One region of the Pseudoclavibacter sp. RFBI5 genome, then DNA from elsewhere that is predicted to be linked to it. Evidence: predicted binding sites of a transcription regulator. Region 1 holds the regulator's gene; each other region holds the start of a gene.
What was found. Region 1 encodes HrcA, which represses chaperone genes, less so after heat shock. Its sites were predicted from a motif close to TTNGCACTCGNNNNNNNCGAGTGCNAA; they were not measured.
Positions count from the first base shown of each region.

Region 1 (3,502 bases):
CCGAGCGACCGCCATGTGCTTGGCTTCCGCGCCGCGCACCTCGACGACGCCGCCGACGCGCAGCGCCTCGTCGAGGTCCTCGACGAGGTAGAGCCACGCCACGTCAGCGACCGAAACGGTCGCGGAGCTTCGAGAACATCCCCTGCTTCTCCCGCGCGAGGCGAGGGGCCTCGTGGCGATGACGGGCAGCGAACTCCTCGATCAGCTTGCGCGACCTGCCGTCGAGCTTCGCCGGGGTCACGACCTGGACGGCGATGTCGAGGTCGCCGCGATGCGTCGAGCGAAGCCGCGTGATGCCCCGACCTCGAACGGTCAGCACCTCACCCGACTGCACGCCCGCGGGGATCTGCAGGTCGACGTCGCCGTCGAGCGCACCGACCGTGGTCGAGGTACCCAGGATCGCGTCGGCCATCGACACCTCGACGACGCACTGGAGGTCATCGCCGTCTCGCGAGAAGACCTCGTGCGGGCGCACGCGGATCTCGAGGTAGAGGTCACCGTTCGCTCCCCCTGCTGGTCCGGCTTCGCCCCGACCGGGAAGGTGGATGCGCAGCCCGGAGTCCACACCGGACGGGATGTCGACCGGGATGCTCACGTTCGATCGGACGCGCCCCTGGCCGTGGCACGTGTCGCACGGGTGCTCGATGACCGTGCCGTAGCCGCGGCACTGCGCGCACGGCTGGTTCGTGACGACCATGCCGAGGATGGAGCGCACCTGTCGCTGCACGGACCCGGCCCCACCGCATGCCGAGCACGTCGTCGGCGAGGTCCCTGGCGCGCAGCAGGTGCCCTGGCAGTTCTCGCAGGCGATCGCCGTCGTGACCTCGAGGTCCCGGTGCGTGCCGAACATGACCTCGTCGAGGTCGAGTTCGACGCGCACGAGCGCGTCCTGGCCGCGTTCCGCGCGCGAGCGGGGTCCGCGGGAGCCCTGCTGGCCGAAGAAGGTCTCGAAGATGTCGCCGAAGCCACCGAAGGACTGCCCATCTGGGCCGCCCTGGTCGTACTGCCGGCGCCGCTCGGGGTCGATGAGCGTGTCGTAGGCGTGCGTGACGGACTTGAAGCGCTCCGCGGCATCTTCGGACGGGTTGACGTCCGGGTGCAGCTGGCGTGCCAGCTTGCGGTAGGCCTTCTTGATCTCGTCCTGGGACGCCTCACGGCTCACGCCGAGCACGTCGTAGTGGTCTGCCAAGAGTGGCGACTCCTTCTTTGCATCTGTGTGTGTCACGCCTGCGTTGTCAGGCGCCGGGTGCATCCGCCGAGTGATCTGGCGGTGTGGGTCAGTCGTCCGAGTGCTGCTCGTCGAGCACCCGTGACAGGTAACTCGCAACCACTCGAACGGCCTGGATATTCCTCGGGTAGTCCATTCTCGTCGGCCCGACGACGCCGAGACGCGCGTCGCTCCCGGAGCTGCGGTAGCCGCTCGTCAAGATAGCCGTCTCGCCGAGGCCCAGGTCGACGTTCTCCTGGCCGATGCTGACCGAGTAGGCCTCGGGGCTGGAGTGGAGCTCGTCGAGCAGCCGCAGGAGGACCACCTGCTCCTCGATGGCCTCGAGGACAGGCAGGATGCTCGAGGGGAAGTCACGTTCGGTCCGGGCGAGGTTCGCGGTGCCCGCCATGACGAGGCGCTCCTGGCGGTGCGCCAGGACGAGCTCGAGCAGGTTGGCGATGACGGGAGCGAAGAGCTCCGCGTCTCGCTCCCCCATGATGCCGCTGACATCCCTGAGCTCCGTGGAAGCGCGCGCGACCGTCTTCCCGACGAGGCGGCCGGCCAGCCGGTCCCGGAGCACATGCAGCTGCTCGACGCTCACCTCGGCACGCAGATGCCCGATGCGCTGCTCGACGCGGCCCGAGTCGGTGATGAGGACCGTGAGGACGCGCATGCTCGACAGCAGGACGAACTCGACGTGCTGGATGGCGGCGTTCGCGAGCGAGGGGTACTGCGCGATCGCGACGGAGTTGGTGAGCTGCGCCAGCAGTCGCACCGACCGTCCGAGCACCTCGTCGACGTCGTCGCTGCCCTCGATGAACGTCTCGATCGCCCGACGCTGCGCCCCGGAGAGCGGCCTGAACTCGGCGAGCCGGTCGACGAAGAGTCGGTAGCCCTTGTCGGTCGGGATGCGCCCGGAGGACGTGTGCGGGGCCACGATGAGCTCGGCGTCTTCGAGCTGTGCCATGTCGTTGCGGATGGTGGCCGCGGAGACGCCGAAATCGTGACGGTCTGCGATCGACTTGGAGCCCACCGGCTCACGACTCGTGACGTAGTCGGTGACGATGACGCGGAGCACCTGCATGCTTCTGTCTGAAACCACGATGCTCCTCCCTCGACGAGCTGCTGCGAGTCGGACTGGCACTCCGAACCTGAGACTGCCAATCCTACCGCTTTCCGCTCACGCCACCAGCAGGATGCCAGGCCCTCGGAGGGCACGCGCAGTAGCGTGGGCGAAACCGACGAGAGGAACCCCGTGTCAGATCAGAACGCACCGACCCCGCCGCCAGGACACCAGGATCAGCCTCGGCAGCCGCCATACGACCGGCCGGGACCCTACGGGCAGCAGCCACCGTACGGGCAGCAGGCTCCCCACGGTCAGCAGGTCCCGTACGGACAGCAGGCTCCCTACGGGCACCCGCAGGGCGGGCAGTACCAGCAGTCGGGCCCGCAGAATGGGACAGAACCGCCCCTGACCCGAGACGGCGACCGCCTCGTCGGAACCTTCGATCACCTGCTCAACATCGTCGCCCCGGCCGTCGGGCCGCTCATCCTCTGGCTCGTCACGCGGCGGAGGGGGCCTCTCGCCGACAGCGAGGGCCGCGAGGCGCTCAACTTCGGCATCACCGTTGCGATCGTCTACCTCGGCATCGGCGTCATCTCGCTGCTCTCGCTGATCGGCGGCCCGCTGGCGCTGATCGTCCCGCTCCTCTACCCGATGCTCTGGGTTGCCGTCGTCGTCTACGCCATTCTCGGCGCGGTCCAGGCGAACAAGGGTCTCCCCTACCGGTACCCGGTCACCTTCCGGTTCGTGAGCTGAGCCGGCTCAGGCGGCGATTCGGCGCACGATCGCGTCTGCCATGAGCCGCCCGCGGAGCGTCGGGACGAGCCTGCCCTTCAGCGCGGCCCTCCCGTCGACGAGCGACTCGGCGATGAGCTCGGCGACGACGCTGGAGTCGTCCAGCTCGGAGATCGCGAGGCCCTCCCGCAGACGCGAGCCGAGCATGATCCGCTCGAAGCGCTTCGTCTCCTCGTCGAGCACTTCGCGCCCCATGGCCGGGGTGATGCCCTCAGCAAGCCTCGATGCGTAGGCGCTCGGATGCTTGGCGTTCCACCAGCGCACGCCACCCACGTGGCTGTGCGCGCCTGGCCCGAATCCCCACCAGTCCGCATCTCGCCAGTAGGAGAGGTTGTGGCGAGACGCATGCTTGCCGTCGAGCGACCAGTTGCTGACCTCGTACCACTCGAACCCGGCCGCTGAGAGTCGCTCCTCTGCGAGCTCGTACATGTCGGCCT
Region 1 is NZ_PSYA01000010.1:847,866-851,367, forward strand. It holds gene C5E06_RS10880 (16S rRNA (uracil(1498)-N(3))-methyltransferase) at 1-102, opposite strand, end outside; gene dnaJ (molecular chaperone DnaJ) at 104-1,189, opposite strand; gene hrcA (heat-inducible transcriptional repressor HrcA) at 1,278-2,309, opposite strand; gene C5E06_RS10895 (DUF4870 domain-containing protein) at 2,463-3,026, shown strand; gene hemW (radical SAM family heme chaperone HemW) at 3,033-3,502, opposite strand, start outside.

Region 2 (3,502 bases), on a different contig from region 1:
TCACCGACCGGATGGTGCCCCCGCCGCGGCACTGAGGCCCGCGGGCGTGTGCTCGGGACAGTGGAGTGCGCGCTCGCCGCAGTCCGCACAGGCGACGAAGCGTTCCCTGCAGGAGGGGTCGCTGCAGTTCTGGGTGCGGTGCGTGGGCCTCTCGCATTCGCGGCAGCGGCCGAGGACGTCGGTGTCGGGGCCGAACTCGAGGTGCTCGCGAGCGTCGAAGACCGCGAGGGAGCCCTTCCAGAGCCCCTCGTTGCCGAACTGCTCCGCGTATCGGACGATGCCGCCGTCGAGCTGGTACACCTCGCTGAAGCCGCGCTTGAGCATGAGCGCTGAGAGGACCTCGCAGCGCACGCCTCCCGTGCAGTAGGTGACGACGGGCTTCGACTTGAGGTCGTCGTACTTGCCCGATTCGAGCTCGGCGATGAAGTCGCGGGTGGTTCCGGTCTCCGGAACGATGGCGCCCTCGAAGCGGCCGATCTGCGCCTCGATCGCGTTGCGGCCGTCGAAGAAGACGATCTCTTCGCGCGATTCGACGAGTGCGTGCAGCTCATCCGGCGCGAGGTGGGTGCCGCCGCCCTTGACGCCGTGCTCGTCGACCTCGAGCTCGCCCGGCGCCCCGAAGCTGACGATCTCGTCGCGCACCTTGACGCTGAGGCGTGGGAAGTCGAGGCTCTGTCCCTGCTCGTCGAGGCCGGTGCCCTCCGACCACTTGTAGTCGGCGTCCTTGAAGGCCGCGTACTCCCGGGTGGTGCGCACGTAGCGCTTGAGCGCGTTCAGCTCGCCGCCGAGGGTGCCGTTGATGCCGTCCTTGGAGATCAGGATGCGCCCACGCAGCCCCAGGGACGCCGCGAGGTCGCGCTGCCAGAGGCGGATCGCCTCCGGGTCGGCGAGGGGCGCGAAGGCGTAGTAGAGCACGATCTTGGGGACAGCCATGAGGACGATTTTAGGTGAGGGGCTCACGCCGAATGTCCGTGGGTCTGCGTACCCTTGCCGCATGCCAGATCGGGTCATGTCGCTCTATCGGCCGGCGTCACCGGTCGATGTGCAGCAGACCCTGTCTCCCCTCATGCGGGGCAGGCGAGATCCGACGTGCTGGGTGCATCCGGTGTCGCGGGACGTGTGGCGCACGTCCCACACGCTGGCGGGAGGCGCGACCACGGTGTTCCGCCAAGCCCGGGAGGGGGTGCGGGTCGTGTCGTGGGGTGCGGCCGCCGAGATCGCGGTCGACGAGGCTCCCACGCTGCTGGGCCGCGACGACGACTGGAGCGAGCTCTGCCTCGACGCCCTGCCGGAGCTGGCGGATGTGCGGCGACGGAACGAGGGGCTGCGGCTCCCGAAGTCGGGCGCGGTGTTCGAGGCGCTGAGCGCGGCGATCATCGAGCAGAAGATCACGGGCCTCGAGGCGCATCGCGCTTGGGACATCCTGCACCGCGACCACGCCGACGCGGCGCCAGGGCCGGCCGGTCTCGTGCCGCGGCACCTGCGCCTGCCGCTCACGCCGGAGCAGTGGCGGCGCATTCCGAGCTGGGACTGGCATCGGGCCGGCGTCGACTACTCGCGGTCCGGAACGGTGATCCGCTCGGCGACGGTCGCGTCGGCACTCGAGCGCACGAGCGGCCTGCCGACGGGGTCGGAGGAGCCGCTCCGCCGTCTTCGCTCGATCGTGGGGGTCGGCGTGTGGACGGCCAACGAGACCGTGCAGCGCTCGCATGGCGACCCTGACGCCCCGAGCTTCAGCGATTACCACATCCCCAACATGGTCGGGTGGGCGCTCGCGGGCTGCGACGTCGACGACGACGGCATGCGGGAGCTGCTCGAGCCGTGGCGCGGACACCGCGAGCGGGTCGTGCGGCTCATCAAGCTCGCGGGCAACCCGCGCCCGAAGCACGGCCCCCGTATGACTGTGCAAGACCACCGCTCCCACTGAGCTCTGCGCCCGGCGTCGACGTGCGCTGACCTTTTCGAGAGGCGTTCGCCCACGGCTGACGGGGTTTTCAGCAAACTTTCTGGCACTCGATGGGGCAGAGTGCTAATTTTCTGCTCAAGGAAGTTGACACCAGTCGACTCAAGTTCACCGCACCGTCTCGCGCTGACGAGCGTGCGTACAAGGAAGGGAAAACGACATGGCACGCGTCTTCGATCCGTTCCAGGAGATGGAACGACTTTTCCAGGGAGCACCGAACAGCCCGCGTTCGATGCCCATCGACCTCTACCGCGAGGCCGACCACTACATCCTCACCGCTGACCTGCCCGGCATCGACCCGAGCTCGATCGACGTCGACCTCGACGGCCAGCAGCTGACGATCCGCGCCGAGCGCAGCACGGTCAACGCCGAGGGCGCCAAGTGGCTCGTCCGTGAGCGCAACGGCGGCAGCTACCTCCGCCAGTTCACGCTCGGCCAGGGGCTCGACACCGAGCGCATCGCGGCGAGCTACGAGCACGGCGTGCTGACCGTGACCGTGCCGGTCAGCGAGCGCGCGAAGCCACGCAAGATCGAGGTCGAGAGCGGCACGAAGGTCGAGACCATCCAGGCCTGAGCGGCCCGGTGATCACCGCTTCGTGATGTGACCTCTGTGACGCAGTGAGGGGCAGCGCCGACTGGCGCTGCCCCTCACTGCGTCGGTAGGTCTGTGGGTCTCTGTGCTCGTCCTCGACTCGCGCTCGCGCCTTCGTTCGCGTCAGGCGGCGTGGAGTCCCGTTCCTGCCTCTTCGGTCTCGCGGGCGAGCTTCGCGGCCGCCGCGTAGCGGGTGCGGAGTGCCGCGTCGGGGGCGGGCTCGAGGCGAGCGATGGTCTCGACGGGCCAGTCCGGACGTGTCCCGGTCGCCACCCAGGCGGCCTGGCGGGCTGCACCGTCGGCGACGTACTCACCCGGTGCCGGGATCTCGACGGGCACGTCGAAGAGCGTCGGCGCGACGGCGCGGACGCCCTCGCTCAGCGCGGCGCCGCCGATGAGCATGACTCGCTTCGCCTCGACGCCGAGCGCACGGTGGGCGTCGAGTGCCTGCGCGAGGCTGCCGAGCATGCCCTCGACTGCGGCCCTGGCGAGGTTCTCGCGGGTGAACGAGCCGCGGGTCATGCCGAGGAGCGACGCGGTCGCATCCGGCAGGTCGGGGGTGCGCTCGCCGTCGAGGTACGGCACAAACGCGAGACCACCAGAGCCCGCGGGTGCGGATGCGGCGAGCCGACCGAACTCCTCATGGTCGACGCCGAGCACCTCGGCGGTCGTGTCGATGACCCGAGCGGCGTTGAGGGTCGCGGACAGGGGAAGGAATGCTCCCGTCGCGTCCGCGAACCCCGCGAGCCCACCGCGGGGGTCGACCACCGGTCGGTCGGCGACGGAGAAGACGGTGCCTGAGGTGCCGATCGAGACGACGACGTCGCCCGCACGCGCGTTGAGGCCGAGCGCCGCACCAGCGTTGTCGCCGGCGCCCGCGGCGACGAGTGCGCCGGCCGGTGTCTTCCCAGCGACCTCGTCCGGTCCGAGCACACGGGGCAGGATGG
Region 2 is NZ_PSYA01000013.1:207,917-211,418, forward strand. It holds gene C5E06_RS16570 (rhodanese-related sulfurtransferase) at 1-933, opposite strand; gene C5E06_RS16575 (DNA-3-methyladenine glycosylase) at 995-1,927, shown strand; gene C5E06_RS16580 (Hsp20/alpha crystallin family protein) at 2,124-2,537, shown strand; gene C5E06_RS16585 (xylulokinase) at 2,679-3,502, opposite strand, start outside.
Region 2: a site for HrcA is predicted at 2,007-2,033, ahead of C5E06_RS16580 (Hsp20/alpha crystallin family protein). Genes of this name have one in related genera too.

Region 3 (3,502 bases), 600 kb from region 1:
GTACGGGCAGCCGCAGTACGGCGCCCCGCAACAGGATCAGTTCGGGCAGCCCCAGTACGGCGCCTCGCAGCAGGGGCAGTTCGGGCAGCCGCAGCACGGTGCTCCGCAGCAGGGGCAGTTCGGGCAGCAGCCCGGCCAGCAGTTCGGCGTGCAGGGATACGGCCAGCAGCCGAAGGCTCCTGCGCCGGTGCTCGGGATCATCGGCGTGGCGCTCGGCGCGCTCTCGCTGCTTCTCCTCCTGCTTCCCGGGTGGGCGTACATCGTGGCCCTGGTGCTCGGTCTCGGCGCCGTCGGGCTCGGAATCGCCGGGCTTCGCGCCCCGAGGGGCCTCGGACGCACCCTTGCCGTCGTGGGCCTCGTGGCGGGTGGCCTCGCGGTCCTGCTTGCCATCGTGACGCTGGTCGTGGTGCTGGTCGTCTAGGCACGAGACGCGCCGACGGCTCGGCTGGCCTCAGCTGAGCCGATCGGCGAGGATGGCGACGCGCTTGTCGCCGATCCTCGTGAGGATGAGCACCGCGGACGCGTCTCCCTTGAGCGAGAGCTTCCGCCTGAACTCCGCAGGGTCGATGTCGACCCCCCGTTTCTTGATCTCGAGCACGCCGATGCCTCGCTTCCGCAGCTCGCCCTTGAGCGACGATGCATGCAGGGGCAGCACCTCTCGGACCGAGAACGCGCTCGCGAACGGCGTCGGCGTGAAGTGCTCGGCGGTCATCCACGCGATGCTCTCTGAGATCATTGACGCTTCGAGCGACCGTGCGAGGTCTCCGATGAGGCGGGCGCGGATGATCGCCGCGTCCGGCTCGTAGAGCACGGCACCCAGCGCAGCGACGTCCGCGTCCCGGACGTCCTCGCCGGTCGTCAGTTCGGCGGTGCCATGCCTGCTGATCACGAGGGCCGAGCGGCGGATGCCCGCCCTCGCCGTGCCGTGCATCCACACCGTCGCCTCGACGAGGTCGCCGTTGGAGGACACCCACTGCGTCTCCGCGTCCTCCGGGAGGTACGCGTGGTCGATCCCCGGTCCCAGCTTGATACCCGTCGGGCGCTCGCGGCCTGCGGCGAAGACGAAGTCGAGGGATGGGCTCCAATCCGCCGGATCGAAGTGGCGTGCCGTGCTCCCGCCGCTTGTGGTCCTTCGGGCCGGATCGAACCAGAGCGCATCGAAGGCATCCAGGTCCACCTCCTCGGCGCGGTCGTGCCTGACCTGCGCGTTCGGAAACGGGGCCAGATTGTGGGCCGCGATAGCAGCCGTGACCTCGTCGACGTCGAACGCGGTGACCTCGAGCCCGAGCGATGCGAAAGCCATGGAGTCCGCGCCGATCCCGCAGCCGAGGTCGGCCACGCTCACGGCGCCGGCCTGCCTGAACCGGTTCGCGTGGTGCGCCGCGACTTGCAGACGCGTCGCCTGCTGCAGGCCAGCGTCGGTGAAGAGCATCCGCTCGGCGAACGGGCCGAACTTGGCGGATGCTCGCCGCCGGAGCTTCGCCTGCGTGACGACGGCGGCGACGACGTCCGCGGACCCTCCTGCCGCGCGCAGCCTCGTCACGAGGGCGAGCGCGTCTCCCGCCGACTCGACGGGCGGCGCGTCGTCGAGCAGGGTCATCGCCTCCGGTGTGAGGAGGGCCAGGAGTTCGTCGCGTTGCACCAGCACTACGCTACCGGCGTACGCCACGAGACGTCGCCGCGTTGCAGTCGTCGCCGCCTGGCCCCTACACTCTGAGTTAGCACTCTCATGGGGAGGGTGCTAATTCTGAACTTCCTATCGCTGAGAAAGAGGTCAACCGTGTCGGTGAACATTCAGCCGCTCGAGGATCGCATCGTCATCAAGCAGGTCGAAGCCGAGCAGACCACGGCTTCGGGTCTTGTGATTCCGGACACCGCCAAGGAGAAGCCCCAGGAGGGCGAAGTCGTCGCAGTCGGCCCCGGCCGCATCGATGACAACGGAAACCGCGTGCCGCTCGACCTCGTGGTCGGCGACAAGGTCATCTACTCCAAGTACGGCGGAACCGAGGTCAAGTACGGCGGCGAGGAGCTCCTTGTGCTCTCCGCTCGCGACATCCTCGCGAAGATCGTCTAGTCTCCTGACCTTCTGAGGCCGAGCCGGTTCGGGCGGTCTCATCTGCAGGAGCAGCATCGCGCATGGCGCCCACCCCTCGGGGTCGGGCGCCATTCGTGTTCCAGGGGCCCGACGTCGGGCGTACGATCTCGAGGTGACGGAATCTCCTCGGTCCGGCCTCTGGCTGGCGTTCAGCGCGTACGCGCTCTGGGGCTTCATGCCCCTCTACGTCGTGGCGACCGCTCCCACGACGCCCGTGGAGCTCATCGCGTGGCGCATCATCCTGAGCGTCGTGTTCTGCCTGCTCGGCGTGCTCGTCATGCGGGCCTGGCGTCCGTTCCGGGAGCTCATCTCGAAGAAGCGGGTCGTGCTCGGCCTCGGCATCGCCGGGGTCCTGGTGTCGGCGAACTGGCTGTTCTACGTGCAGGCGGTCGCGACAGGCCACACCCTCGACGCCGCGCTCGGCTACTTCCTCAACCCGATCGTGTCCGTCGCGCTCGGGCTGGTCTTCCTCCGCGAGAAGCTCAGGCCCCTGCAGTGGGTCGCCGTCGGGCTCTCTCTCCTCGCCGTGCTCGTCATCTCCCTCGGCTACGGCCGCATCCCGTGGCTCGGCCTGGGCGTCGCCATGACCTTCGGGCTGTATGGGCTCGTGAAGAAGCGGGTGGGGGTCCAGGCGGATGCGCTCTCCGGACTGGCGGTCGAGACGACGCTCATCATGCCCATCGGCGCGATCTGCCTGCTCTGGACGGTGCTCTTCGGCGGCGGCATCACCTTCGGCTCCGTGTCGGCGGTCAACACGGGCGTCCTGCTCTTCGCGGGCGTCGTCACGAGCGTGCCGCTTCTGCTGTTCGCGGCGGCCGCCAGGAGGCTGCGCCTCATCGAGCTCGGACTCATGCAGTACATCGCGCCGATCCTGCAGTTCGTGCTCGCCGTGGCGGTCTTCTCGGAGCCCATGCCGCTCGAGCGCTGGATCGGGTTCGCGATCGTCTGGGTCGCCCTCATCCTCTTCACGATCGACCTCGTGCGCACGGCTAGACTTGGCGCCAAGATTCCCTCGGTCGCGGACGAACTCGGTCCACCGACACGAGGCTGATGAGCTGAGGGTCCCGGGAATGCGTCCGGGGTCCTCGCTGTTCCATCACCACTGAGCTGTTTCCCGATGCACGAGGATGCCGCCGAACGGCGCATCCCAGATACCTCCTGGAGCGTAATGACCGAGTCGGACCCCTTTGGCTTCACCGGATTGACCTACGACGATGTGCTGCTGCTTCCCGGGCACACCGACGTCATCCCGTCTGAGGTCGACACGACGACACGGCTGACGCGCGGTATCACCCTGCGCGTCCCGCTCGTCTCGGCGGCGATGGACACGGTCACGGAGGCCCGCATGGCGATCGCCATGGCGCGCCAGGGTGGCATGGGCATCCTGCACCGCAACCTGTCGATCGA
Region 3 is NZ_PSYA01000010.1:1,445,966-1,449,467, reverse strand. It holds gene C5E06_RS13595 (hypothetical protein) at 1-421, shown strand, start outside; gene C5E06_RS13590 (class I SAM-dependent methyltransferase) at 452-1,642, opposite strand; gene groES (co-chaperone GroES) at 1,781-2,074, shown strand; gene rarD (EamA family transporter RarD) at 2,208-3,146, shown strand; gene guaB (IMP dehydrogenase) at 3,264-3,502, shown strand, end outside.
Region 3: a site for HrcA is predicted at 1,719-1,745, ahead of groES (co-chaperone GroES). Genes of this name have one in related genera too.

Region 4 (3,502 bases), 430 kb from region 1:
GGCGGACCGACTCGTAGAAGCTCGGCCACCCGCATCCGGAGTCGAACTTCGTTCCGGCCTTGAAGAGCTCGGAGCCGCATGCGCGGCAGGTGTACAGTCCGGCGCGCCCCTCTTCGAGGAGCTCTCCCGTGTAGGCCCGCTCAGTGCCTGCCTCGCGCAGCACGTGGTACTCCTGCGGCGTGAGCTCAGCGCGCCACTCGGAATCGGGCTTGTTGACGGCGTAGGACACCGTGCCTCCTGGAGATCGACGAGACCGCTGGGAGCGGTCAGGGAGGAACGAGCATACGCGCGTTGCGTGAGTCCAGTCCGTGAGCCGTGCTCGTACACTTCCTGCATGGAACGGGACGTGGAGCTCAGCGACCTCGAGCGCGCCCTGCTGGATTTCGAAGACCTGAATCCGCGGCAGAACGCAGCGAAGACGGCAGCGATCAGGGATCGCTTCGGCTGGTCGACGACGCAGTACTACCGAAATCTCGCTACGCTCATCGAGACACCAGCTGCGCTCGCTCACCAGCCGATGCTCGTCGGCCGCCTACGGCGTGCGCGCGAGCGGCGGGCGGATGAGCGCCAGCTGCGGCGCGAGCAGCGCATGTCCAGCGCCTCTCCCACCTCAGGACGGATTCGGTAAAAACGTGGACTACCCCAAGGATCGCTTCGACGACATCCCACCCGGCCTCGACAGGCGCGGCGCGCATCGCGCGCCCCGAACCCGTCTCGCCAAGCTCGCCTCGTGGCTCTGGGGCCTGCTGGCCGTCGTCGTCATCGTCGCCGTCGCGGCGGTTGCCATGCAGATCATCAACGGCGCCGTCTCGTTCAGCCCGTCCGCCGAGCCCGAGACCAGCGAGACGCCGGCCGAGGCCGCCCCTGTCGAGGAGGCGCCTGCCGAGGTCGTGCCGCAGCTCGACCCGAACGTCGCCGTCCGCGTGCTCAACGGCACCGAGCTGGCTGGCGTCGCCGGTGGAACGACCACCGAGCTCGCTGACGCCGGCTGGAACGTGACGGAGACGGCGGATGCGCCGACCTCCGACTACGCGACGACCACCGTCTCCTACAACGACCCCGCTCAGGAGGCTGCTGCCCTGGCGCTCGTGCAGTCGCTCGGCGGGGGCACCGCGGTGCTGGATCCGAACGTCGCTGCCGCTGGGACGATCGTCGTCATCGTCGGCCTCGACCTCGCCGGATAGGGGCGAAAGCCCCGGGGGTTCACCGGGGAATGCGCGCCTTGTGTTCCACGAATGTGAACATCTGGAGACAAAACGTCGCCAGGTGACGTGATCGCGGTTTTCGGCTTCCACGCTCAACAGGTCGCGACCTAGTATCTTGCTCGAGTCCTGGGCACCATCGTTCGTCCCCCTCGCACGCATGCAGGGCTCCGCCGGCTGGCGCTGGCGAGTACTACTGAGCAATGGAGACAAACATGGCGAACGGAACCGTGAAGTGGTTCAACGCTGACAAGGGCTACGGCTTCATCACTGTGGATGCGCTCGACGGCGCTGCTGCACAGGATGTGTTCGTGCACTACAAGGCCATCGAGATGCAGGGCTACCGCGTTCTCGAAGAGGGACAGAAGGTCGAATTCGAGATCGGGGCCGGCGACAAGGGCCCCCAGGCGGAGTCCGTCCGCGCACTCTGATCCCCGACGACAAGCGGCGTCGACCCTCTGTGGGGGTCGGCGCCGTTTTCGGTGCAGGGCGCGGGATCTCCCGTCCTCGTTCGCCCGCAGCGAGAAGGCGTCGGGGCGGCTTGCACTCGACAGGGTCGAGTGCCAATATGGACTTGCACTCGCCTCGTTCGAGTGCCAACCACGAACCTCACGAACCACGTCCGGAAAGGACGCAGTACACATATGTCGAAGATCATTGCTTTTGACGAAGAGGCCCGTCGCGGGCTTGAGCGTGGACTGAACACGCTCGCCGACGCGGTGAAGGTCACGCTCGGCCCACGCGGCCGCAATGTCGTGCTCGAGAAGAAGTGGGGCGCGCCCACGATCACGAACGACGGCGTGTCCATCGCCAAGGAGATCGAGCTGGACGACCCGTTCGAGAAGATCGGTGCCGAGCTCGTCAAGGAGGTCGCGAAGAAGACCGACGACGTCGCCGGTGACGGCACGACGACGGCTACCGTCCTCGCTCAGGCGCTCGTCCGCGAGGGCCTCCGCAACGTCGCAGCAGGCGCAGACCCGATCTCGCTCAAGCGCGGCATCGAGAAGGCCGTCGAGGCCGTCGTCGCCGAGCTGCTCGCATCCGCCAAGGAGGTCGAGACCAAGGAGCAGATCGCTGCCACCGCATCGATCTCGGCTGCTGACGCGCAGATCGGCGAGATCATCGCCGAGGCGATCGACAAGGTCGGCAAGGAAGGCGTCGTCACCGTCGAGGAGTCGAACACGTTCGGCACCACGCTCGAGCTGACCGAGGGCATGCGCTTCGACAAGGGCTACCTCTCGCAGTACTTCGTCACCGACCCCGAGCGCCAGGAAGCCGTCTTCGAAGACGCCTACATCCTGATCGTCAACGGCAAGATCTCCAACATCAAGGACCTCCTTCCGGTTGTCGACAAGGTCATCCAGGCTGGCAAGCAGCTCCTCATCATCGCCGAGGACGTCGAGGGCGAAGCTCTCGCGACGCTCATCGTCAACAAGGTCCGCGGCATCTTCAAGTCGGTTGCCGTCAAGGCTCCCGGCTTCGGCGACCGCCGCAAGGCCCAGCTGCAGGACATCGCCATCCTCACGGGTGGACAGGTCATCAGCGAGGAAGTCGGCCTCAAGCTCGAGAACACGACGCTCGACCTCCTCGGCACGGCCCGCAAGGTCGTCGTGACGAAGGACGAGACGACGATCGTCGAGGGCGCTGGCTCGCCCGAGCAGATCGCCGGCCGCGTCGCCCAGATCCGCGCCGAGATCGAGAACAGCGACAGCGACTACGACCGCGAGAAGCTCCAGGAGCGCCTCGCGAAGCTCGCCGGTGGCGTTGCCGTCATCAAGGCCGGAGCAGCGACCGAGGTCGAGCTCAAGGAGCGCAAGCACCGCATCGAGGACGCAGTCCGCAACGCGAAGGCTGCCGTCGAAGAGGGCATCGTCGCCGGTGGTGGCGTCGCCCTCATCCAGGCTGGCGCACGCGTTCTCGACAAGCTCGAGCTCAAGGGTGACGAAGCGACCGGCGTCAACATCGTCAAGGTCGGCATCCTCGCACCGCTCAAGCAGATCGCGACGAACGCTGGCCTCGAGCCTGGCGTCGTGGCCGAGAAGGTCGCCGGACTCGAAGACGGCTGGGGCCTCAACGCCGCAACCGGCGAGTACGTCAACCTCATCGAGGCTGGAGTGCTCGACCCGGTGAAGGTCACGCGCTCCGCGCTGCTCAACGCAGCTTCGATCGCTGGTCTCTTCCTCACGACCGAGGTCGTCGTCGCTGACAAGCCCGAGAAGGCTGGCGCACCGGCGATGGACCCGGGCGCTGGAATGGACTTCTAAGCACCACGCGCACGACAACAGGCGGGCGGCTCCTCA
Region 4 is NZ_PSYA01000010.1:1,282,443-1,285,944, reverse strand. It holds gene msrB (peptide-methionine (R)-S-oxide reductase MsrB) at 1-229, opposite strand, end outside; gene C5E06_RS12890 (DUF3263 domain-containing protein) at 335-628, shown strand; gene C5E06_RS12885 (LytR C-terminal domain-containing protein) at 633-1,184, shown strand; gene C5E06_RS12880 (cold-shock protein) at 1,418-1,633, shown strand; gene groL (chaperonin GroEL) at 1,847-3,466, shown strand.
Region 4: a site for HrcA is predicted at 1,776-1,802, ahead of groL (chaperonin GroEL). Genes of this name have one in related genera too.